One region of the Staphylococcus caprae genome, then DNA from elsewhere that is predicted to be linked to it. Evidence: riboswitches for the same ligand, from Rfam matches in the RefSeq annotation. Region 1 holds a riboswitch; each other region holds the start of a gene.

Evidence for each region. Region 1 has a riboswitch for S-adenosylmethionine ahead of metK (methionine adenosyltransferase). Riboswitches for the same ligand answer to the same signal wherever they lie in the genome.
Region 2: linked by a shared signal. The riboswitch ahead of metX (homoserine O-acetyltransferase MetX) and the one ahead of metK (methionine adenosyltransferase) in region 1 are both predicted to bind S-adenosylmethionine.
Region 3: linked by a shared signal. The riboswitch ahead of JMUB898_RS10120 (methionine ABC transporter ATP-binding protein) and the one ahead of metK (methionine adenosyltransferase) in region 1 are both predicted to bind S-adenosylmethionine.

What each region holds. Positions count from the first base shown of each region.
Region 1 is NZ_AP018587.1:1,121,710-1,130,316, forward strand. It holds gene menE (o-succinylbenzoate--CoA ligase) at 1-732, shown strand, start outside; gene menC (o-succinylbenzoate synthase) at 722-1,723, shown strand; gene yidD (membrane protein insertion efficiency factor YidD) at 1,720-1,968, opposite strand; gene ytkD (RNA deprotection pyrophosphohydrolase) at 2,040-2,513, shown strand; gene JMUB898_RS05515 (alpha/beta hydrolase family protein) at 2,494-3,276, shown strand; gene pckA (phosphoenolpyruvate carboxykinase (ATP)) at 3,355-4,947, opposite strand; SAM riboswitch class I at 5,103-5,213, shown strand; gene metK (methionine adenosyltransferase) at 5,323-6,519, shown strand; gene JMUB898_RS05530 (nuclease-related domain-containing protein) at 6,626-7,534, shown strand; gene JMUB898_RS05535 (aldo/keto reductase) at 7,690-8,526, shown strand.
Region 2 is NZ_AP018587.1:13,589-22,195, reverse strand. It holds gene dnaB (replicative DNA helicase) at 214-1,614, opposite strand; gene rplI (50S ribosomal protein L9) at 1,840-2,286, opposite strand; gene JMUB898_RS00070 (DHH family phosphoesterase) at 2,283-4,250, opposite strand; gene JMUB898_RS00065 (YybS family protein) at 4,279-5,205, opposite strand; gene metX (homoserine O-acetyltransferase MetX) at 5,420-6,388, opposite strand; SAM riboswitch class I at 6,455-6,555, opposite strand; gene JMUB898_RS00055 (AzlD domain-containing protein) at 6,681-7,010, opposite strand; gene JMUB898_RS00050 (AzlC family ABC transporter permease) at 7,007-7,699, opposite strand; gene serS (serine--tRNA ligase) at 8,016-8,607, opposite strand, start outside.
Region 3 is NZ_AP018587.1:2,106,665-2,115,271, reverse strand. It holds gene JMUB898_RS10145 (thioredoxin family protein) at 1-278, opposite strand, end outside; gene JMUB898_RS10140 (arsenate reductase family protein) at 420-773, shown strand; gene gcvH (glycine cleavage system protein GcvH) at 946-1,326, shown strand; gene JMUB898_RS10130 (toprim domain-containing protein) at 1,523-1,909, shown strand; gene JMUB898_RS10125 (thioredoxin family protein) at 1,902-2,198, shown strand; SAM riboswitch class I at 2,256-2,358, shown strand; gene JMUB898_RS10120 (methionine ABC transporter ATP-binding protein) at 2,447-3,472, shown strand; gene JMUB898_RS10115 (methionine ABC transporter permease) at 3,465-4,160, shown strand; gene JMUB898_RS10110 (MetQ/NlpA family ABC transporter substrate-binding protein) at 4,181-4,990, shown strand; gene JMUB898_RS12690 (hypothetical protein) at 5,053-5,190, opposite strand; gene JMUB898_RS10105 (CsbD family protein) at 5,355-5,552, shown strand; gene JMUB898_RS10100 (polyprenyl-phosphate transporter PopT) at 5,624-6,481, opposite strand; gene sufC (Fe-S cluster assembly ATPase SufC) at 6,806-7,567, shown strand; gene sufD (Fe-S cluster assembly protein SufD) at 7,668-8,607, shown strand, end outside.

The DNA of each region.
Region 1 (8,607 bases):
GTACCACAAACATTAAAGTGGTTAATGGATGCTGGATTAACTCAACCTTATTCAATAGAAAAGATTTTGCTTGGTGGTGCGAAGCTTTCATCTCATCTTATCAATCAAGCTCTGAACTACCAATTACCTATTTATAATTCATTTGGAATGACGGAAACATGTTCCCAGTTTCTAACGGCTTCGCCTAAAATGTTATCTCAAAGATATGACACTGTAGGTAAACCTAGTGATAATGTAAAGGTTAAAATTAAAAATCCGAATCATTTAGGTCACGGAGAACTCCTTATAAAAGGGGAGAATGTAATGAATGGTTATTTGTATCCTGAGCATTTGACTGATACATTTGAAGATGGTTTCTTTAAAACTGGTGATATTGCAGAAATAGATAATGAAGGCTTTGTCATGGTATATGACCGTCGCAAAGATTTAATTATCAGTGGTGGAGAGAATATTTACCCTTATCAAATTGAATCTGTTGCTAAGCAATTTAACGATATTTCTGATGCAGTTTGTATTGGCGTTTCTGATGAGACGTGGGGTCAAGTTCCAGTGCTTTATTTTACTGCTGAAAATGAAATTAACAAGAGCGAATTAGTTGATTATTTTCAACAAAATTTAGCCAAATATAAAGTACCTAAAGCGTTTTATCAAGTAGAGACGTTACCTTATACATCAACGGGGAAATTACAGCGAAATAAAGTTACAAATGAAGGTATAAAATATGAAAATTAAAGCTATCAATCTCTTTGAATATGAAGAACCCTTTCAATCTCCAATGATTACGCCGAAAATTAAGCTAAACGAACGTAAAAGTTTAATTATCGAAATACTAACGCATGATGATCAATCTTATTATGGAGAGTGTAATGCATTTGCCACGAATTGGTATGATAATGAAACCATCGAGAGAGTAATCGAAACAATCAATACTTGGAAATCGCAAATTATTGGAAAGGTGTTTACATCTTTCGACGCATGGTTACCTTATTTAAGTGAATTGGATTCTATGCCAGCGACACGTGCAACTGTTGTTATGGCAGTGTATCAGATGTATCACACACTACCTTCTTTTTCAGTTGAATATGGTGCAACAGTAAGCGGTTTATCCAACTCGCAATTGTTAACGTTATATCGAACTAAGCCGAAGCGAATTAAACTTAAATGGTCTTCTCAATTAGCTGAAGATTTAAAACGTATACGTCAACTTGATTTCGAGTGTGATATTGCAATTGATGCTAATGAATCGCTAACAGTTGATTCATTTTCAGAAATAACAGAGCTAGAATCGGAAGATATTCTGTATATTGAAGAACCGTTTAAGTCGTTGGATACATTAAATGAATTGAATGCTAGTCATTATCCTTCTATTGCAATTGATGAAAAAGCAACATCTATCAAGCACATTGTATCCATCGTCAATCAATACCCAGTTAAAGTGGTCGTACTGAAGCCATTTAGATTGGGTGGTATCGATAAAGTCATCGAAGCAATGAAGATATTAAAGGCGAAAGGAATTCAATTCGTCGTGGGAGGCATGTATGAGTTTGGCTTAAGTCGGTATTTTACAGCGATGTTAGCTAAAGAGGGGGATTATCCTGGAGATATTACGCCTTCAGGGTATTACTTTAAAGAAGATTTAGCTAAAGATTCAGGCATATTAAAAGAGGGAATGATTGAATTCACTCCCCCTAAAGTTGAGCTATCGAAATTAAAGCCACTTTAATGTTTATGTTCGGTAGATGAATGCTTCTCTTTCTTTAAAGGTACGGGATCAAAGCCGCCTTTATGAAATGGATGACATTTAAGTATACGTCTGATGCCTAGATAAAGGCCTTTAAATGCACCATGATATTGAATTGCTTCTCTAGTATATTCTGAACATGTTGGATAAAATCGACAGGTCGGTGGTGTCAATGGCGATATAAAGCGCTGATAAAACACTACCATCGCTAGAAATAATTTTTTCATCATCGAAATTACGCCTCCAACAATTAATTTAATAAATTTAGTTTAACATAGTATGAGGGGATGTGTGGAATGTGAAGTTTCGTGATAAAGATAATAGAGAAGTAACGCTTACTTATAAGAATCATACAAATGTACCAAATGGAAATCACGTGCTTAGCATTCCAGTGTATAACGATCAGTTATTATTTACACAACATAAAATCCGAGGCATTGAATTTCCGGGAGGTAAAGTAGAGAAAGGTGAAACGCCTTCAGAAGCAGTTTTAAGAGAATTGTATGAAGAAACAGGAGCGATTGCTCGAAGTTGTAATTACTTTGCACAATACGAAGTGACAACAAATGATGATGAATTATTTTTAAAGGATGTCTTTTTCATAGAAGTGAGTCATTTTGAAGCCCATCATACTTATTACGAGACGAACGGTCCTTCTCTTTTTGAAAATGTAACTGATATACCCCATGAGAAACAAAGTTTTCTAGTGCAAGATGCGACAATTTTAAAATGTCTTGAAAGGGTGAGAGCGCTTGGATTTTACAAAAATTAAGAAAATGCCTATAGACGCTCATACACATCGATTTGAGGAAGTTACTTATCAAGTAGACCATTTAAATGTTAAAGCATTGATGATGACACCATATCAATCTGTAGATCGAATTGCCGTTTATCTTAGAGGCGGAAAGGGACAAGTAGGGCGTGTCAGAGCAGCAAGGTTAATGCAGTTTGCAGATGCGCATACATTGGTTGTTGGTCCTTATTATCGCGGTAACAACGGCAGTGAAGGCAAGGATGAATTCTATCGTGGAGATTTAAATGATGTAACACAATTGATAAGATTATTACATCATCAATATCCTAATGCGCATGTTCATATGATTGGATTTTCTCGTGGTGGGCTTCAAGGATTATTAACGTTTCAAGATTTACCTGTAGATAGCTATATTATTTGGGGCGGTGTATCTGATATTCACTTAATGTATGAAGAGCGAGTGGATTTAAGAGGAATGCTACGTCGAATGGTGGGGCATCCTAAGAAAGATATAGACGCTTATAATAAAAGAGATGCATTAAAAAATATTGATGCACACAGTCCTCCTATACTCATTATTCATGGTGGAAAGGACTGGCAAGTTGGTATTCATCAAGCATATGATTTAGAGGAAAAATTAGAAGCCAAAGGAACATATTACGAGACGTTCTATCAATTTAACGAAGGTCATGTGCCAAGACCACCAGCTATGAAAGAGACACTGAATAAAGTGCGTCAATGGATAGAAAATATTGAAAATCATAAACGTAAAAACTGCTAGCAAATGCTAGGTGAATAAATAGAAAAAAGGTAGAAAGCCCAAATTACGTGCTTTCTACCTTTTTCAATTCTGTCAATTTTATTTATTAAAAGCGCCATTTTCAGCAATATGTTCAACTTCAGAACCGAATTTTTTGAAGTTTTCTTCAAAACGGTTAATTAAGTCTTGAGCTTGTTCTTGATATTTATTCGCATCGCTCCAAGCATTGACTGGATCTAAGATTGTTTTAGGAACATCTTTAATTTCAACTGGAATATTTAAACCGAATGTATCATCTTTTTTGTATTCGACGTCTTTTAATTGACCTGAAATCGCTTGGTTCACCATTTGACGAGTATAATGCAAGCTAATACGACGGCCTACACCGTATTTTCCGCCAGTCCAACCAGTGTTAACTAAGTAAACATCTACGTTATGTTTGTCGATAAGTTCACCGAGTAAATCAGCGTAAACTGTTGGATTTAATGGTAAGAAAGGTGCGCCGAAACAAGTTGAGAATGAAGGTTCCGGTTCAGTGACACCGCGTTCAGTACCAGCTAATTTAGATGTGAAACCACTTAAGAAATGATACATTGCTTGATCTTTGGTCAATTTAGAAATTGGAGGAATGACACCAAAGGCATCAGCAGTTAAGAAAATAATTGTATTTGGATGTGCTGCTTTAGAAGGTAGAACGATATTATCAATATGTTCAATAGGATAAGCGGCACGCGTATTTTCAGTAAATTTATTATCATCAAAATCTACCGTACCATCTTCTTTAACGACTGTATTTTCTAAAATAGTACCGTATTCAATTGCATTATAAATTTGTGGTTCTTTTTCTTTAGAGAGGTTAATGGCTTTGGCATAACATCCGCCTTCAATATTGAACACGCCATTTTTATTCCAACCGTGTTCATCATCCCCAATTAATTTACGTTCTGCATCAGCAGAGAGCGTTGTTTTACCTGTACCTGAAAGACCGAAGAATAAAGCAACATCACCTTTTTCTCCAACATTTGCTGAGCAATGCATACTCATAATATCTTGCATTGGTAATAGGTAGTTCATTACTGAGAAGATACCTTTTTTCATTTCACCAGCGTATTCAGTACCGCCGATTAAAATCACTTTATGTTTGAATGAAATGATGACAAATGTCTCTGATTTAGTCCCATCTACTTCTGGGTCTGCTTTAAAGTGTGGGGCAGAAACAATTGTGAAGTTAGGTTTGATATTCTTAGCTTCCTCTTTTGAATCTGGACGAATAAACATATTATGTGCAAATAAGTTATGCCACGCTAATTCGTTGATGACTGTTAGCTTTAAACGTGAATCTTTATCACTTCCCGCATAACCATTGAATACATAGAGTTCATCTTTCTTACCCAAATAATCTAAAACTTTATTGTAAAGTTTTAAAAATGTTTCTTCATCAATCGGTTGGTTGATGTCTCCCCAATTGACATTATCTCTATATGAAGGTTCAGTTACGATGAATTTATCTTTAGGTGAACGGCCAGTATATTTCCCCGTACTTGCGTTAACTGCACCTAATTCAGTTAATTGTCCTTCATTGTTGTTTAAAATCTTGTTGTAAAGTTGAGTTGTTGAGAGTTGAAACTGAGTTGATGGTTTTTCTAGTAAATTTTTAATTTTAATTGTTTCTGTGTATGTGTCTACTGACATACTCAATCCCTCCAAAGCAATAGTAGTTATGTAAGCCTTTACATTTAAATAGTATAACACAACACAATGATTAATCCACAGTAAATATAAGCTATAGAGCGAAATCATAAATTGACATTAAACTATGAATTCGGTAGTATTAATTTTAACGGATTCTCTTATCCTGAGTGGTGGAGGGACATGGACCCAACGAAACCCAGCAACCTCTTTTTAGTAAAGAAAGGTGCCAAACCGTTTGCAGACATATATCGTCTGAACGATAAGAGCGAATGGACGTTTAAGAGCCTTCTCTCTATCTTGATAGTGTAGAAGGCTCTTTTATTTAGCTCACACATAAAAGAGAATTTTCGTAATCAATATATAAAGGAGCAAAACATGACTTATAATAAACGATTATTTACTTCAGAATCAGTCACTGAAGGTCATCCCGATAAGATTGCAGACCAAGTATCTGATGCCATTCTTGATGAAATTCTTAAAGATGATCCTAATGCACGTGTTGCATGTGAGACAACAGTAACCACAGGTATGGCACTTATTTCTGGTGAAATTTCAACTTCTACATACGTAGATATTCCAAAAGTAGTTCGCGAAACAATAAAAAATATTGGCTACACAAGAGCTAAATATGGATACGATTACCAAACAATGGCTGTATTAACAGCAATTGATGAACAATCTCCAGATATCGCACAAGGTGTAGATAAAGCGCTAGAATATCGTAATGAAATTTCTGAAGAAGAAATAGAAGCTACTGGTGCAGGAGATCAAGGTTTGATGTTCGGTTACGCTACAAATGAGACGGATACTTACATGCCACTTCCAATCTTCTTATCACATCAACTTGCTAAACGCTTATCCGATGTACGTAAAGATGAAATTTTAAATTACTTACGTCCTGATGGTAAAGTTCAAGTAACTGTAGAATATGATGAGAATGATCAACCTAAACGCATTGATACCATCGTTGTATCTACTCAACATGCAGAAGATACAGAACTTAAACAAATTGAAGCGGATATTAAAAAACACGTCATTTATCCAACAGTATCTGAAGATCTATTAGATGAAGAAACGAAATTCTTTATTAATCCTACTGGACGATTTGTGATTGGTGGACCACAAGGTGATGCTGGTTTAACAGGACGTAAAATCATTGTTGATACGTATGGTGGTTATGCTCGCCACGGCGGCGGTTGCTTCAGTGGTAAAGATCCTACTAAAGTAGACCGTTCTGCTGCATATGCTGCAAGATACGTAGCTAAGAACATTGTAGCTGCAGAATTAGCTGATCAATGTGAGGTACAATTAGCGTATGCCATAGGTGTTGCAGAACCTGTGTCAATTTCTATTGATACGTTTGGTACAGGTAAAGTTTCAGAAGCTGAATTAGTAGAGGCAGTTAGAAATCACTTCGATTTAAGACCAGCAGGAATTATTAAAATGTTAGATTTAAAACAACCTATTTATAAACAAACTGCTGCTTATGGTCATTTTGGTCGTACAGATGTTTTACTACCATGGGAAAAGTTAGACAAAGTGAATTTACTTAAAGATGCGGTTGAAGCATAACCATTGCTTTCAATTGAGTGAAAGGAAATATCAATTAAATGTCGATAAATTGAGTGTTTTCTATTATAATGGAAGTTATTGAAATGGTTAAAGGAGCGTTGTTGTGATGAGTTTATCTTCACCGATAGTTATAGGCTTAATCGTTGCAATTGTTGTGGCAATTCTTTTCTTTATTCTCTTTTTAGTTGCAATTAGCAGTAAAAAGAAAATTAAAAATCAAACAGAAGCCCAATATAAAGAAAAAGAGCAACATTTGAAAGAATCTCATGAAGAAGCCTTAGAAAAAGAAAGAGTAGAAAATAAAAAGGCTGTCACTAAACAAAAAGAAGATTTTGATGCGACAGTAAATAGTAAAGATAGAGAAATTGATGCATTAAAGCTATTTTCTAAGAATCAAAGTGAATACGTTACAGATATGAGATTAATTGGCATTCGTGAACGACTTGTCAATGAGAAAAGAATTCGTCCCGAAGATATGCACATCATGGCGAATATCTTTTTACCAAGTAATGAATTTAACAATATAGAGCGTATCAGTCATTTAGTATTAACTAGAACAGGATTATATATCATTGACTCTCAACTATTGAAAGGGCATGTATATAATGGTATTAGTGGCGCTCAATTCAAAGAGTTGCCAACCATGTCACAAGTGTTCCAAACACTTGATTTAGATCAATCAAGTCCACAAACATTAGTTTTAGATCAAAATGAGGATCAAAAATCATTGTCATTTGTGAATTACTCTGAAAAGATTCAACAAATTCAAACTCTTGCGGGTGATTTACAAAGTGAGTTAAATACGAAATATACGCCAACATCAATTTTATACTTCAATCCTAAAGATGAAGGCGATGTGACAATTTCTAATTACGCACAATCATCGAATGTCAAAGTGCTTGTAGGTCCTGAACAACTAGATGAATTCTTTAATAAGTTTGTCTTCCACGGACGTATTCAGTACAATGTTGATGATTTACAAACAATTATGGATAAAATCGAATCATTTAATTAAAGCATACAAACGTAAGGAATAGATTTTCTTACGTTTGTATTTTTTTGTTAGAAAAGGGTATAAAGACATTGAGAAACCATGATGAGTTAACATTTTTTACATCAAAAAATGAAGATAGTAACATGTACATCATAGCTTAATAAGGAGTGAGCGTAATGGAAACAATTCAATTTTATAATGGAAGGGAAATGCCTAAGGTAGGATTAGGTACTTATAGAGTTGAGAACAGTGATGAATGTAAGGATGCAGTTAAGCATGCGATTGAAAGTGGATATAGAAGTATAGATACAGCCAGAATATATGGGAATGAAGAAATGGTCGGACAAGGGATTAATGAGGGGCTAGAATCGACAGGTTTAAATCGTGAGGATTTATTTATTACGTCTAAATTGTGGCTTGAAGATTATGGTCGTGCGAATGTAGACCAAGCTTATAATCATTCAATCCAGCGCCTAGGCTTAGATTATTTAGATTTATACTTAATGCACTGGCCGGGGACAAATGAAGCTGTCATGATAGATACTTGGCAAGGTATGGAAGACTTGTATAAGGAAAGTAAGGTTAAAAATATTGGAGTGAGTAACTTTACTCCAGAAAATTTTGAAGCTTTACTTGCGCAAGTTTCTATTAAACCTGTCATTAATCAAGTTGAATTTCATCCTTATTTAATTCAAAAAGAGTTACGTCAATATTTAGAAGCGCAAAGCATTGTAATGGAATCTTGGTCACCATTAATGAATGCGCAAATTTTAGAAGATGAAACAATTAATGATATTGCTAATGAGATAGGGAAATCACCTGCACAGGTCATCATAAGATGGAATGTACAACATGGCGTTGTGGTGATACCAAAATCTGTAACGCCTAGTCGTATAGAAGAAAATTTAAACGTCTTTGACTTTGAATTATCTGATGCTCATATGGAAAGAATTGATCAATTGAATAAAGATGAAAGAATGGGACCTCATCCAGCTGATTATAACGGACATTAATTTATAAACGATTCCAACATCTGATGAGATTTGCTCGTTATGGGTGCAAATCGATAAAACGCGATAGTATAAAATAAGCTC
Region 2 (8,607 bases), 1.1 Mb from region 1:
CAAATAAAAATCGAACATTAAATCGCTATAGGTTGTTTGCAATTTGTTAATTTTGTTTTTACTTTTATGCGGGCTTGAGCATTGTTATATCAGTACTTTTAGGTTTGTTTTCCGGAAAATGATATACATACTTCAAATGATTTTATAGGAGTAAATCAAAATAAAAACCGTACAATAAAACTTGTAATTAGTTTATCGTACGGAAAAAATATTTTATGACATTTCTGCATGAGCATAATCAATGTCAGTAAATTTATTATATTGTTTCATGAAATGAAGCTTAACGGTACCTGTCGGGCCGTTACGTTGTTTAGCAATGATGATTTCAATTTCGCCGTTATCATCATTCGTTTGAGGTTCGAAACCTGCATCATCGTCGTCCTCATCACCTTCACCGCGATTATAGTAATCATCACGGTATAAGAAAGCGACGATATCAGCATCTTGCTCGATTGACCCAGATTCACGAATGTCACTCATCATCGGACGTTTATCTTGACGTTGTTCCACACCACGTGAAAGCTGACTCAATGCAATCACTGGGCATTCAAGTTCACGCGCAATTGCTTTAAGTGTACGTGAAATTTCAGAGACTTCTTGTTGACGGTTGTCTGAGAAACGAGACCCGCTACCTTGAATTAATTGTAAGTAGTCAATCACAATCATATCGAGGCCGTGTTCTTGTTTAAGACGACGACATTTAGAACGTAAATCAGTGATACGAATACCTGGTGTATCGTCTATGAAAATCTTCGTGCGTGATAATTTACCTACCGCAATTGTAAAACGATTCCAGTCTTCCTCAGTCATAGTACCTGTTCTTAAACGGTTAGAGTCAACGTTGCCTGAACTACAAATCATACGTGTTGCAAGTTGGTCAGCACCCATCTCTAGAGAGAAGATACCAACTGTAAACATATCTTCGTGTGTCGCTACTTTTTGTGCGATATTAAGTGCGAAGGCAGTCTTACCTACTGAAGGACGCGCCGCTAATATAATTAAATCATTACGGTTAAAGCCTGCTGTCATTTGGTCAAGATCTCGATAACCTGTTGGAATACCAGGCGTTTGACCACTATTTTGGTCGAGTTCTTCGGCTGTTTCATAGACTTGCCCTAAGACATCTCTAATATCTTTAAATCCATCACTTTCTCTTGTAGAAGAAAGTTCAAGAATACGTCGTTCGGCGTCACTTAGAATGGTATCTAGTTCTAATTCATCATTATAGCCATCATTCGCGATACTATCGGCAGTTTGAATTAATTTACGTTTCAACGCATGTTTAAAGACAATATCTGTGTAGTATTGAACATTGCGTGTTGTCGGTACGTTTGTCGATAGTTCTGCGAGGTATTGTGGACCGCCCGCTTCACTTAAACTTCCTTCGCTTGAGAGTTGATCCATGAGTGTGACAACGTCGATTTCTTTGTTGTCTTCATTCAGATGCATCATTGCGCGGAAGATATGTTGATGGGCGCCTCTATAAAACGACTCAGGAAGAAGGACTTCCTGAGTTGTGTTAATCAATTCTGGATCTATAATAATGGCACCTAAGACAGATTGTTCAGCTTCATTGCTATGTGGCATTTGATTTTGCTCATACATTCCATCCATTGTTTGCTTACACCTCTTATTTCAATCCATCTTTATTATTTCGAAATTCAGTAATGAGATTATTATAGTGAAATTAAATCAACGAACAATGTTACGCGACTCCCGAGGAAAAGCGCTAAGCGAAGACTATAGGCTGATCTTGTGCCCTGGGAAAGCGTCGCAACAAAGTGAGTGAATGATAGATATCCGTTAATTCTATAAGCATCACTAAAGTAACGTTTTAAATTACTGTTCTACTGTGTGTACTCGAATTGTACCTTCAACTTCTTTGTCTAGTTTAACTGGTACGTTTGTGTAACCTAATGCGTGAATACCTTGTGGTAAATCCATTTTACGTTTATCAATTTTAATATCATGTTGCTTATTAAGTGCTTCGGCAATTTGTTTTGTACTAACTGAACCAAACAATTTACCGCCTTCACCTGTTTTAGCTGATACTTCCACTTCGATATTTTCTAATTTCTCTTTCAATGCTTTAGCTTCATCAATTTCTTGTTGTCTATCCGCTTCAGCACGTTTATTTTGTTGTTCTAATTGTTTTAAGTTACCAGGAGTTGCTTCTACAGCATAGTTGTTTTTAAGTAAGAAGTTATTTGCGTAACCTACAGGTACGTCTTTCACTTCGCCTTTTTTACCTTTACCTTTAACATCTTGTGTGAAAATTACTTTCATGCGTCTTCACTCCTACTCATTTGTTCTGTAATTGCTTGTTGTAATTGTTCTATTGCTTCATCTATAGTAACACCTTTAATTTGTGTAGCTGCATTTGTAAGGTGTCCACCGCCACCTAATGCTTCCATAGTAAGTTGGACATTGATGGAACCTAGTGAACGTGCAGAGATACCAATAAGATTATCTTCACGTTTAGCTACAACATAAGATGCCTCGATACCTTCTAAACTTAACAACTCGTCGGCAGCTTGTGCAACCGTCACAGGATGATAGATTTTCTCATCAGATCCATGTGCAATTGCTATGCCATGATCTTGCAGTTTTACTGTTCGAATGAGCTCAGAACGATTAATATACGTATCTACATCATCTTTTAAGAAGTGTTGAGTCAAGATTGTATCTGCGCCATGTGCACGTAAGTAACTTGCTGCATCAAATGTTCTTGAACCTGTTCTTAATGTGAAGTTTCTTGTATCTACGATAATACCTGCATACATGACTGTTGATTCTAGACGTGTCAATCTTTGTTCAGTCGGTTGATATTCTAATAATTCAGTAACAAGTTCTGCAGTCGAACTTGCATATGGTTCCATATATACCAATAATGGGTTTGAAATAAAGCTTTCGCCACGTCTATGGTGGTCAATAACGACTTTACGGTTTGCTTTGTTTAAAACATTTTCATCTAAGACCATCTCAGGCTTGTGCGTATCCACGACAACGACTGTCGTCTTAGATGTCATCATATCCCAGGCCTCATCTGATGTGACAAAACGCTCTTTCAATTCAGGTTTCTTATCAATTTCATCCATTACACGACGTAACGTTGGGTCGATATCAGACTCGTTTAAAACGACGTAAGCTTCTAAGTTATTCATTAATGCAAAGCGTGACACACCAATAGCTGCCCCAATTGCATCTAAGTCAGGACGTTTATGTCCCATAATAATTACTTTGTCGCCTTCAGTGAGGATATCTTTCAATGCGTGAGAAATCACTCGAGCTCGTACGCGTGTACGTTTCTCCATCGGGTCAGTCTTACCGCCGTAGAAACGAACGTTACCATTCATATTCTTAATGGCAACTTGGTCACCACCACGTCCGAGTGCTAAGTCTAGACCTGATTGTGATAAATCACCGAGGTCGATAAGGTTCTCTGTCCCTTCACCGACACCTATACTTAGTGTAAGTTGTGCACGGTAACCGACACTCTTCTCTCTTAACTGGCTTAAAATTTCAAAGTTTGAATCTTCAAGTTCTGCTAGAATCTTCTGATTGAGATATGCAACGAACTGATCTGAATTATAACGTTTGAAATAAATGTTAAACTCTTGTGCCCAACGGCTAATTACACGTGTAACCATTGAGTTGATTTCTGAACGTTGTGTATCGTTCATATTCTGTGTAATTTCATCGTAGTTATCTAAGAATAATGTTGCGATGATTGGCTTTGAATCCTCATACAATTCGCTTGTATGTACACTTTCTGTGATATCGAAGAAGTATAAACAATGTTCATTATCTGAATAACGCACGTGATAATGATAGCTGTTATGTTCTATTTCTACTTCTTGAACCTTTTCTAATTGTTTTAATATGTTAGGAAAGACTTCGTTTACATTTTCAGAAATCACATTCGTTTCAACGTGCTCTGTCATGAATTGGTTCATCCACTCAATGTGATTATTCTCATCTAACACTATCATCCCTATAGGCAAATGCTTGATTGCTTTATTGCTACTTGCCGAGATATGACCACTTAAATCATCCACATAATTATCCATTTTAAGAAAAGCTTGTCTCAATAACACGCCACTAATGATAATCATCACGACGAGGATTGCTGCAGCAATGCCTGCGACGATTTGGTTGAAAATAAACCATACGATGACTAATGCAATGGCTGTAAGTACCATTAATATGAATGGTATGAGCAACGCTTTTTTAGTGGATTGACGGTTCATTTTTCCACCTCTAATCACTATTTAATAATCATTTTTTTATTATTCGTTTCAAATTAATACATAAATCAATAACGCCAAGTAATCCTACGATATGTGTGAGTGGTGTAATTAATGTCCCTATCACCATCAAGAATATCGTTAAGGCATCCGGCCATTTCTTAGCTTTACCAAAGAAATGAATGACGCTTAAACCTTGGATATACATCACTAATGATAACACAATTTCAAAGTTTAAAACGATGCTTTGGAATGTGCCTGGTTGGTTCGCAAACATAACACATATGAGAACTATAAGATAAATCCATAATAATGTACGGCTCATTTGCCAAGCAAATAATGGTTTAAAAATAGGTGTTGCGACCTTGAATTTTCGTAAAATTGGAAATGTAATAATCAGATTAATTAAGATTAAAAGGAAAATGACTATAATGAGATAGCTAGGGAGTTGAACCGTTGATTGTCGGAAAACTTCCTCAAACATCTGTCTATAGTTAGAATCTACTCCACTTGTTAAGACGGCATCATGAATTGCATCTTTAAATGGCTTAATTAATACGGCTGCTTTTGGGATTTTCTCAAATGATTGTAATAACATGAATCCAATCAATGTGATTAAACTGATTGAAGCCGTTGAAATATATAGAATTCTTTCTTTTGAAGTTCTTTCCTTAAGTAATTGACCGATGATAAAACTTAAAATTAAGATCAGTACCATCATACTTAAGACAAATGTATTACCTAATAACGTTGTAAGAATAACTGTTACTAATGCGCTAATTCCAAATGATTGTACAGAGCGGTTCCATAGCACGATGCCAGGAATCGTTGCAAATAAACATAAAATTAAGCCGAGAATAGGTAATACATGTGTTACTAAAGCGACTATAAGTAATGAAATTGTTGCAATAATAGTTGCTTTAGGTTGTATTTTTGAAAACACACACGCCACTCCCATACTTTTTGACTATAACCTCTATTTTAACCTCTTTGCCAAAAATTAACAATAAAGTCATACTTCTAATGACATCGTCATTAGTTAGTATGACTTATGCAATCGTGATAACGATTGTAATCCTTTTAAAGCAATTAATGCGTATGCATTAATTAGTAGCACTTATGCAATCGCAATGGGCGATTGTAATCCTTTATTGTAATAAGACGGTCGTTATTTATTTCCTTTTAAATTGTTTTAAGTTTAGGAAGTGGTATAAATTGGGTGCCCAATCATTAAAGTTGAGGAGGAAGCCGTCATGGCCAACGTTATCAGGTACAAAGAAATGACGATGGTATTTAAACCTCTCCCCTACTGCTCTGACTTGGTCATCAGGATAAAGTAAATCATCTATAAAGCCCATGGTTAAGACTTTAGTTTCTAATGATTGAAACACTTCGTCTACGTCATCTCGTCCTCGATCAATATTATGACTATCTAAGACATCCAGCAGTGTTAAATAGCATTTTAAGTCGAAACGATTTTTGAATTTATCGCCTTGATGTTGCTGGTAACTCACAACTTCTTCTGGTGTAAATCGTTGATCATAACTTTTCGAAGAACGATATGTTAAGAAACCGAGTTGACGTGCTATACTTAAGCCTTCCTTTCCACCAAGGTGAATGGCTTGGCGTGCAATTTCATTAAATGCGCGACTATAAGATGACGTCTTATCCGTTGAAGCTAAAATAATGGCTTTATCGACATGAAATTGATTGTTATATAGTAATTCCATCGCTTGCATACCACCGAGGCTACCACCTATAAGAATATTAATCCTCTTGAAACCGAGCGCCTGAATACCTTTCTCAATCGCTTTAACAATATCTCTTAATGTGAGGTGCTCTGGAAAGTTAGGGTCATTGAGCTTGGAACTTGAGCCGAAGGGACTACCGATAACGTTGAATGTTAGAAATTGGTAATCGTGAAGCGGGATATAACCACCATCAATAATTTCGCGCCACCATCCATGTTGATCATCGGTGCCATAGGTTAAGTGGTTACCTGTTAATGCATGACATACGACAGCAAGTGGTTGGCCTGGGTATCCCACATGTTCGTAACGTAGTTTCAAGTTGTCTATTGTCTCGCCAGATTCAGTTGTAAATGTGCCTAATTCTAACGTATCTACTTTATAATTCGTCATCCTTATCGCTACCTCCTCTTACTAAAAAAGCTTCTTACTCAAATGAACAAGTAAGAAGCGATTCAGTACTTATCATTCGAGATACTCGTTGGTTGTAGCACCGTGCTATTGCTAGTCGGTTGCTGAAGCATCGTTGGGCCAATTCCCTCAGCTTCTCGAAATAAGATTTCATCAATTTAGTTGTGTGATATTACTGTTGTTAATTCCAACTTTAATTTTCTAAATTTTCTAATTAATTAGATTTTATCTAACTTCTTTTATGACTTCAATGTTTTGCTGTCATTTTCAGAAATTAAAAGAAAAAGCGTAAACAAGCAATAATAATGATACCGCCAACAATTGTTACAGTCAGACTGCGAGTGAAGATAGCGAGAAAGACGGTGGGTATGATAGCGACAATATATGGAAGATTTAGTGTATATCCAAATGCGTTGTCGTGTTGTTGAATGACCCCGTCGATGACAAGTGCAGTAAATAGTGTGATTGGAATGAACGAGAGCCACTTAACGACAATTTCTGGTAAATGCACTCTCGAAATTAAGATAAATGGAATAATTCGCATCAGTAGCGTTACAATTCCGCATAAAATAATAAGTGTGAATGTATGTAAGTCTGTGTTCATCTTTCTATCACCACCCCTAAAGCTGCCGTCACAGTTGCTGCAATTAATATCGCTACATACGATGGCATCATTAAGCTCAATGTAAGCATCAACACAACCACACAGATAATTAATAAAATATAAATTCTAAGGCGTGATTTCTTGATTGACTCAAATTGAGAGAACCCTAAAAAGATAAACATTGCAGTAATGGCGAAGTCTAAACCGAGCGTATTGGGATTAGAGATGTATTTACCAAATAATGCGCCTGCCACACATGAAATGGTCCAAAATAAATAAGCTGTAAGATTGAGACCATGAAGCCATCGATCATTAATCTTTTCGCCTTTAATGTAGGGCGTAATTGCGACTCCGAAAGTCTCATCGGTGAGTAATGTGCCGAGTCCTACCCTATTCCAAAAGCCGTAATGCTTATAGTTAGGTGCTAAGGTCATACTTAATAGGAACATTCTTGAGTTAACGATAAGTGTTGTAAGGACAATTGCAGATATGGGCGTGCCAGCAATTAATAAAGCACAAACGATAAACTGCGCTGCACCTGCATAAATAATGAGGCATAATAAAATAATTTCTAAAATACTAAATTTTTGAGAGGCTGCGACAATACCAAATGACAAACCTACGCCAGCGTATCCAAATAATGTAGGAATACATTCTCTTACCCCTTGCTTAAATGTAAGATGCGCCATTTATTCAGCCTCCATTCTTCCCGGTAAAATAGTAAAGTAAGTCTAATATATTTATTCTTTATATTCAATATCTTAAGACACCAGTTTGTGTGAGGTTAGACAACCCTAATACTCATAAGTATTGTTATGAATGCGTTTATAAAATTTCAGAATTTTGTTTCTTCTTTTAGACTTACCTCTCAAATTTGAGTTTATTTAAGGGCTCCCCCTCCCCTATTTTTGTTTTAAAAGTATTAAAAAAAAGACAATGACTTATTCAGTCATTGCCTATAAGACTTAAATTGATTTTGTCTTTTAATTGAACCCTTTGTGTTTATTATTTTGTGGGTTTATCAATTTTAGTTTTTCCACCCATGAATGGTACTAATGCTTCTGGAATTGTGATTGTACCGTCTTCATTTTGATAGTTTTCAACGATAGCTGCGAATGTACGTCCTACTGCTAAACCACTACCATTTAAAGTGTGTGCTAATTCAGGTTTAGCTGAATTGTCACGTTTGAAGCGAATGTTTGCACGACGTGCTTGGAAATCAGTACAGTTTGAGCAAGAACTAATTTCTTTGTAGTCATTATAACTTGGTAACCATACTTCTAAGTCATATGTTTTACTAGCACTGAAACCAATATCACCAGTACATAAGATCACACGACGGTATGGTAAACCTAATTCTTCTAAAATTGCTTCAGCATTTTGTGTCATATCTTCTAAAGCATCCCAAGAATCTTCAGGTTTTTCGAAACGTACCATTTCAACTTTATCGAATTGGTGTAGACGAATTAAACCTCTTGTATCACGTCCAGCTGATCCCGCCTCACTACGGAAACATGCTGTTTGTCCTGTGAATTTTTCAGGTAACACACCTGGTTGAATGATTTCGTCTCTGTAGAAGTTTGTTAATGGTACTTCA
Region 3 (8,607 bases), 980 kb from region 1:
GATTTCGCATTTGCTGAATGTAAATGCGCTAATTTTTCACCATTTTGGAAAATTAAAATACTAGGAATACCCATTACGTCATTTTCAGTGGTTACATCTTCTAATTCATCACGGTCTACGACGTACCAGCTATAGTTATTATATTTCTCAACAATAGGATCAATCCACATATCCATTGCTTTACAATCAGGACACCAATCGGCCTCGAATTTTACAATAACTGGATGATTACTGTTAATTGTTGAATTAAAATCTTCAGTTTTATGAATACCTTGCATCATTTATACTCCCTTTCAATATTAGTAAATTTATTATAACGAATGATATCTTTTTTATAAAAATATTAGCCTAAAAAGTAGAGCGTTTTCTTATAGAAAATGATATATTTGTCTTAATAGAGATAAGGAGGTAATAAACATATGATAAAATTTTATCAATATTCAAATTGTACGACTTGCAAGAAAGCCGCTAAATTTTTAGATGAATATGGTGTGAGCTACGAACCTATCGATATTGTTCAACACACACCCACTAAAAAAGAGTTTGAAGATATTATTGAGAAAACAGGTGTAGAAATAAATAAATTATTTAATACACATGGTGCTAAATATCGTGAACTTGATTTGAAAAATAAATTAAAAGACATGTCAGATGATAAAAAATTAGATTTATTAGCATCTGATGGAATGTTGGTAAAACGTCCACTAGCTATCTCTGGAGAAAAAATCACTTTAGGTTTTAAAGAAGAAACGTACAAAAATACTTGGATATAATTTTTTAACACTCGTCGTAAAAAGTGAACATTAGAAATGAAAATGTATCAAATATCGTGTTTTACATAAATAAATACGAATTTTATCATATTAATTCTTTTAGATAATAGTTGATTGAACTATATCAGTGTGGCATCATTAAAATGTAATTAATAATTAGGAGGGGATTCTCGTGGCAGTACCGAGCGAATTTAAATATTCTAAAGAACATGAATGGGTTAAAATAGAAGATAATGTAGCAACAATTGGTATTACAGAGTACGCTCAAAACGAGTTAGGCGACATTGTATTTGTTGAACTACCTGAAACAAATGACGAATTAAATGAAGGCGATACTTTTGGTAGTGTAGAATCTGTTAAAACAGTATCCGAATTATACGCGCCTATCTCAGGTAAAATTGTAGAAATCAACGAAGAATTAGAAGATAGCCCAGAATTCGTTAATGAATCACCATACGAAAAAGCATGGATGGTTAAAGTAGAAATGAATGACGAAAGTCAATTAGATGCATTATTATCAGCAGACCAATATTCAGAAATGATTGGTGAATAGCATGTGTTAAACTCCTCGATTATTTTAATCAAGGAGTTTTATTTATAATATAAAAGAATTTTTACACTATATTTTAAATCAGTGTTTAGTTTTCATTAACCATATGTAAGTTTGCCCGTTGTGATGTTTAGTTTTTCTAAATTCTGTGAATGGTTTAAGTGACAGTTAACTATCGACGCTTAGAAGGTGGATTGACATGACTATTGTGAATAAAGTTATCATTGTTGAAGGTAAATCGGATAAGAAAAGAGTGCAACAAGTTATCGCAGAGCCAGTAAGTATTATTTGTACACATGGGACCATGAGTATAGATAAAATTGATGATATGATAGAATCACTTTATGGTAAACAAGTTTATGTTCTTGCAGATTCTGATGACGAAGGAGAAAAAATTAGAAAATGGTTTAAACGATATTTAAGCGAAAGTGAACACATATATGTTGATAAAACATATTGTGAAGTTGCGAAATGTCCGAAAAATTATTTAGCTAATGTTTTGAATAGATATGGTTTCTCAGTGAAAAAAGAAAAGAATCTCATGCCTAATTTAAACACTGAAAGGTTAGTTCTAGTTAATGAATAGTTCAATTGATCTTGAAGATATAACAGAAAATTATAATGAAGAGAAACATCTTATATTTGGCTATACGCCAATGTGTGGAACGTGTAAAGTTTCAGAAAGAATGTTAGATATTGCGAATGATATTTTACAGCTTCCGGTTAAAAAGGTGGATCTTAATTTTCATCCTGAATTTAGTAAAGAAAAAGAAATTATGTCAGTGCCTGTTTTATTGGTGATGAATAAGGATCAAGAAGTAAAAAGAATCTATGCTTTTCAATCAGTCCCTTATTTGTTAGAAAATTTAAAATAGTTATTGACGAAACTTTAGTACGGTGGTAGGATTAAAACAAATTAAATGATGCGTAAACTCTTATCGAGAGAGGTGGAGGGATGTGCCCTACGAAGCCCGGCAACCGTCTGATATAGAAATGGTGCCAATTCACATAAAGTTTAACTTTAGAAGATGAGAGAAAGAAGATATACAAATGCTTTCTCAACTCTCTAAAGATTGAGGAAGCATTTTTTAATTTATATAAGCAATTTAAGGAGGCTATTAACGTGATTGAGTTAAACCAAATAGTGAAACGATATCATACTAAGAACAAAGATGTTCTAGCAGTTGATCACGTTGATTTAAATATTGAATCAGGCTCGATTTTTGGCGTTATTGGTTTCTCTGGTGCAGGTAAAAGTACGCTAATTAGAATGTTTAACAATCTAGAAGCGCCTACTTCTGGAGATGTCATTATTGATGGTGACAATATTAGTAAATTATCCAAATCAGAGTTGCGTAAAAAACGACAAAAAGTAAGTATGATTTTCCAACATTTCAACTTATTATGGTCAAGAACCGTATTAAAAAATATTACTTTCCCACTTGAAATTGCAGGAGTACCGAGTGGTAGAGCGAAGCAAAAAGCACTTGAACTTGTAGAACTTGTAGGATTGAAAGGCAGAGAGAGTGCGTATCCATCAGAATTATCAGGTGGACAAAAGCAAAGAGTAGGTATAGCTAGAGCGTTAGCAAATGACCCTGATGTTTTACTTTGTGACGAAGCAACGAGTGCTTTAGACCCTCAAACAACTGATGAAATTCTAGACTTATTACTTAAGGTAAGGGAACAACAAAACCTTACAATCGTATTAATTACTCATGAAATGCATGTGATTAGACGCATTTGCGATGAAGTCGCGGTAATGGAAAACGGTAAAGTCATAGAACAAGGAAAAGTTAGCGAAGTATTTGAAAATCCACAACATGCAGTTACTAAACGTTTTGTTAAGGATGATTTAAATGATGACTTTGAAGATGCTCTAGATGAATTAGAACCATTAGCGAGTGATTCTTACATAGTGAGATTAAACTTTACTGGGGATAATACGACAGAACCTATTGTTTCATATATTACTAAAACACATAATATAGACGTTAATATTCTTGAAGCTAATATCAAGAATACAAAGGATGGTTCTATAGGCTTCTTAGTTATTCAAATACCGCATATTGATAGTGATAACTTTGAACAATTTAAGAATGATCTTCATCAACAACATGTGAATGTGGAGGTGTTGAAACATGGGTAAATCATATGGCGAAATATTCCACGAAATGTTTACAATGCCTAATGTTCAGTGGCCAGATGTATGGCAAGCAATATTAGAGACACTATATATGACTGTTGTTTCTACTATATTTGCTTTCATCTTTGGTTTGATTTTAGGGGTGTTACTTTTCTTATCTGCGAAAAGTCATTCACCAGCAGCTCGAGTTTTCTACACAATTGTTTCATTTATAGTTAACTTATTTAGAGCGATACCATTTATCATTTTAATTTTATTACTTATACCGTTTACAAGTGTAATTCTTGGAACGATTAGTGGACCAACAGGCGCTTTACCAGCACTTATTATCGGTGCAGCACCATTTTATGCTCGCTTAGTAGAAATTGCCTTCAAAGAAATTGATAAGGGAGTTATCGAAGCGGCTTGGTCAATGGGTGCGAATACTTGGACAGTCGTACGCAAGGTACTACTTCCTGAGGCGATGCCTGCGTTAGTTTCAGGTATTACTGTGACAGCTATTGCTTTAGTCGGTTCAACTGCTATAGCTGGTGTCATTGGTGCCGGTGGTTTAGGTAACTTAGCCTACTTAACTGGTTTCACTCGAAATCAAAATGATGTCATCTTAGTTTCAACTGTATTCATCTTAATCATAGTATTTATAATTCAATTCCTAGGGGATTGGCTTACAAATAAAATTGATAAACGCTAAAGAAAAGGGGACAACGTTCAATGAAAAAAATCTTAGGAATAATTTTAGTATTAGCATTAACAGTTGCTTTAGCTGCTTGTGGCGGTGGCGACAAGAGCAAAACAATCACAGTAGGTGCATCACCAGCACCTCATGCTGAAATTTTAGAAAAAGCTAAACCATTATTGAAGAAAAAAGGTTACGATTTACAAATTAAAACAATTAACGATTACACTACACCTAATAAATTATTAGATAAAGGCGAAATTGATGCTAACTTCTTCCAACATACGCCATACTTAAAAACTGAAAGTAAAGAAAAAGGATATAAAATTGAATCTGCAGGAAACGTAGAACTTGAACCAATGGCTGTGTACTCTAAAAAGTATAAAAGTTTAAAAGACTTACCTAAAGGTGCAACAGTTTATGTTTCAAATAACCCTGCTGAACAAGGTCGTTTCTTAAAATTCTTCGTAGATGAAGGTTTAATTAAACTTAAAAAAGGCGTTAAAATTGAAGATGCGAAATTCAGTGACATCACTGAAAACAAGAAAGATATTAAATTTAACGACAAACAATCTGCTGAATACTTACCTAAAATCTATCAAAACCAAAAAGCTGATGCAGTCATCATTAACTCTAACTACGCAATCGATCAAAAATTAAGTCCTAAGAAAGATTCTATCGCATTAGAAAATGCTAAAGATAATCCATATGCTAACTTAATCGCTGTTAAAAAAGGACATAAAGATGATAAAAAAATCAAAGCTTTAATGGAAGTATTACAATCTAAAGAAATTCAAGACTACATTAAAGATAAATATGATGGTGCCGTGATGCCTGCTAAGTAACAAAAAATCACTCTCTTAACGCGTGCGTTAAGAGAGTGATTTTTAATTATTATAATACTTTATTATAGTATACCTACACCACCGTATCCCATTTGATAATCAAATTTTAGAAATTCTATATTTGGATTTTGTTCAAAAAAACGATTCACTTTCTTATTGAGTCCATTTTCAGTCATAGATGTAATGTTGACGAAATTCATAACGTCACTCCTTAAATCATTTTAGGTACTTTTAATATATGAAAATTAAAGTATAAAGCAATCTTTTTAAGTTAAAAATTAAGCTTTTAACAGCATATGGATGTTTATTTAATATTTTAGAGGGTAAAAGTGATAAAGATAAAAGTCATAAGGAGGAAATTACAATGGCTGAAGATAACAAATTTGAACAAGCTAAAGGTAATATTAAAGAAACAGTAGGTAATGCTACAGACAATAAAGATTTAGAACAAGAAGGTAAAGAAGATAAAACTTCTGGCAAAGCAAAAGAATTTGTAGATAACGCAAAAGAAAAAGCAAATGACGTTATTGATAAATTCAAAGGTAATAAAGGAGACAACTAAGGTTGTCTAACCACTTAAATGAGCCCTCATGTACAGAAACGTACTTGAGGGCTTTGTTGTGTTCTAGCTTGTTATGATGTTTCATTATGAGCTGTCATACGACCTAAGCTTAGACTTATTAGGAAACCTACAATTAATGTTGTTAAAGAAATCGCCCAGGTTAATCCATTTTCAGGAAGACCTGGATAAACTGCGAAAATTGATCCAATAACAAAACCAATGATTAGAGCGAAGGTCATAGTACTGTGATGATGTAAAAAATATTGAATAATGCGACTAGATACCATAAATCCAGTGAGAATTCCTAAACCAACGATAAGTAAAATAGGTAATGCTGAAATATTCAACTTAACAAGTTCAGAAATTGAGAACATTACTGTGCCGTACGCACCAAAAACTAATAACATAAATGACCCAGAAATACCCGGTAACAGCATTGCACTAGAGGCAAACATTCCAGCTATAAAATATTTAATAATAAGACTAAAAGATAAAGATAATGTTTCGCCGGAGTGTTTATCACCGTTATTTAGAAGAGTAATTACAACTAAAATGACGATGCCTGCTAGCACCATTAAATAATGTTTAGTTTTGAAGGTACGCTTGAAATCTGAAACTTTAAGTAAATATGGAATAATACCGATGATTAGTCCAGTAAAGAAGAACATTGTAGAAATTTCGTGGTGACTTAACAAATAATTAAATAAGTTGCTTAATATTGCTATGGCTAAACCCATTCCTATTATAATAGGAAGTAAAAATTTGAGGCTAGGCCAAAACCGTTTGGAAAACAGCCCACTAATTGAACTAATAAATCCGTCATATATACCTAATAGTAAGGCAATTGTTCCACCGCTCACGCCGGGAACTAAATCGCTGGTGCCCATACCAAAACCTTTAAGGATATTAATCCATTTGAAATTGTTCATGAATGGCTCCTTTCTATAAATGATTTAAAGGTTAAAGTGCATCATATCATAGAAATGAAATTTTAGGGCAATAAATACTTTAATATGTCTAAAAATTGGCTATTGAGAAATTAAGAGCTTGTTTATCATTTAATGAAATTTTACGCGTTAGATAAAAATAATTTTATTTAAAGAATAAATCTAAATTAGTGGTTCAAAAAGTTTATATTAGCAACTAAGTGCGTTATAATAAAGAGAATTGAATATCACTAAGTCTTTTTGACTACAGATTAAAATTATTATAAACTAGTTAAGAAAACTTTATATTTTACGGAGGGAATATAAATGTCATCAACATTAGAAATCAAAGACCTACATGTGTCTATTGAGGATAAAGAAATTTTAAAAGGTGTAAATTTAACTGTCAACACAGGTGAAATACATGCAATCATGGGGCCTAACGGAACTGGTAAATCAACATTATCATCTGCAATCATGGGACACCCATCTTACGAAGTGACTCAGGGGGAAGTATTACTAGACGGCGTCAATATCTTAGAATTAGAAGTTGATGAGAGAGCTAAAGCTGGTTTATTCCTAGCTATGCAATATCCTTCAGAAATCACTGGCGTTACTAACGCTGACTTTATGCGTTCAGCTATCAATGCAAAACGTGAAGAAGGACAAGAAATCAACTTAATGCAATTTATTAAGAAGTTAGACAAAGAAATGGATTTCTTAGATATCGATCAAGACATGGCGCAACGTTATTTAAATGAAGGTTTCTCTGGTGGGGAGAAAAAACGTAACGAAATCTTACAATTAATGATGTTAGAACCGAAATTTGCTATTTTAGACGAAATTGACTCAGGTTTAGACATTGACGCATTGAAAGTTGTATCTAAAGGTATTAATCAAATGCGTGGAGAAGACTTTGGCGCATTAATGATTACGCACTATCAACGTTTATTAAACTATATTACACCGGATAAAGTACACGTTATGTATGGTGGTAAAGTTGTTAAATCTGGTGGACCAGAATTAGCTAAACGCCTTGAAGAAGAAGGTTACGAATGGGTTAAAGAAGAATTTGGTGCAACTGAATAGTCGTCAATCAGACTTTTAACATTGAGATGTTCACTTTTAATGATGAAAATGAACATGCCGAGCAACAAACTATTTCATCAAGCAGGAGGAAAAGAAAGTTATGACAACTGAAACTTTGAACATTTCTGAAGCACAACTTGTTGATTATTCAAAAGCGCACAATGAACCTTCTTGGATGACAGAATTACGTAAAAAAGCGTTGGAATTAACAGAAACTTTAGAAATGCCAAAACCTGACAAAACAAAATTACGAAAATGGAACTTTGATACATTTAAACAACACGAAACAAAAGGTAGTGCATATAATAATCTTGATGAACTACCAGAATCAGTAAAGCAAATCATTGATGTGGAGAACACTGAAAACTTAGTCATCCAACATAATAACGATTTAGCTTATACTCAAGTGTCAAACCAAGCTAAAAATGATGGTGTGATTATCGAAGGTTTATCAGAAGCATTAGTTAATCATAGTGACCTAGTTCAAAAATACTTTATGACTGAAGCTGTAGACATTGATGAACATCGTTTAACAGCTTTACACACTGCATTACTTAATGGTGGCGTATTCGTCTATGTACCTAAGAATGTAGTAGTTGAACATCCAATTCAATACGTTGTGTTACATGATGATGAGAATGCTAGTTTCTACAACCACGTTATTATTGTGACTGAGGAAAGTGCTGAAGTTACTTATGTAGAGAACTATTTATCTAACGCAAGTGGTGAAGGTAATCAAATTAATATTGTTTCAGAAGTGATTGCTGGAGCAAATTCAAATGTAGCTTATGGCTCAGTAGATTACTTAGATAAAGGTTTCACTGGTCACATTATTCGTCGTGGTACAACTGAAGCTGATGCATCTATTAAATGGGCATTAGGTTTAATGAACGAAGGTAGTCAAATTATCGACAACACAACAAACCTTGTAGGTGACCGTTCAACAAGTGAATTGAAGTCAGTTGTTGTAGGTACAGGTGATCAAAAAATCAACCTAACTTCTAAAATTGTACAATATGGTAAAGAAACAGATGGTTACA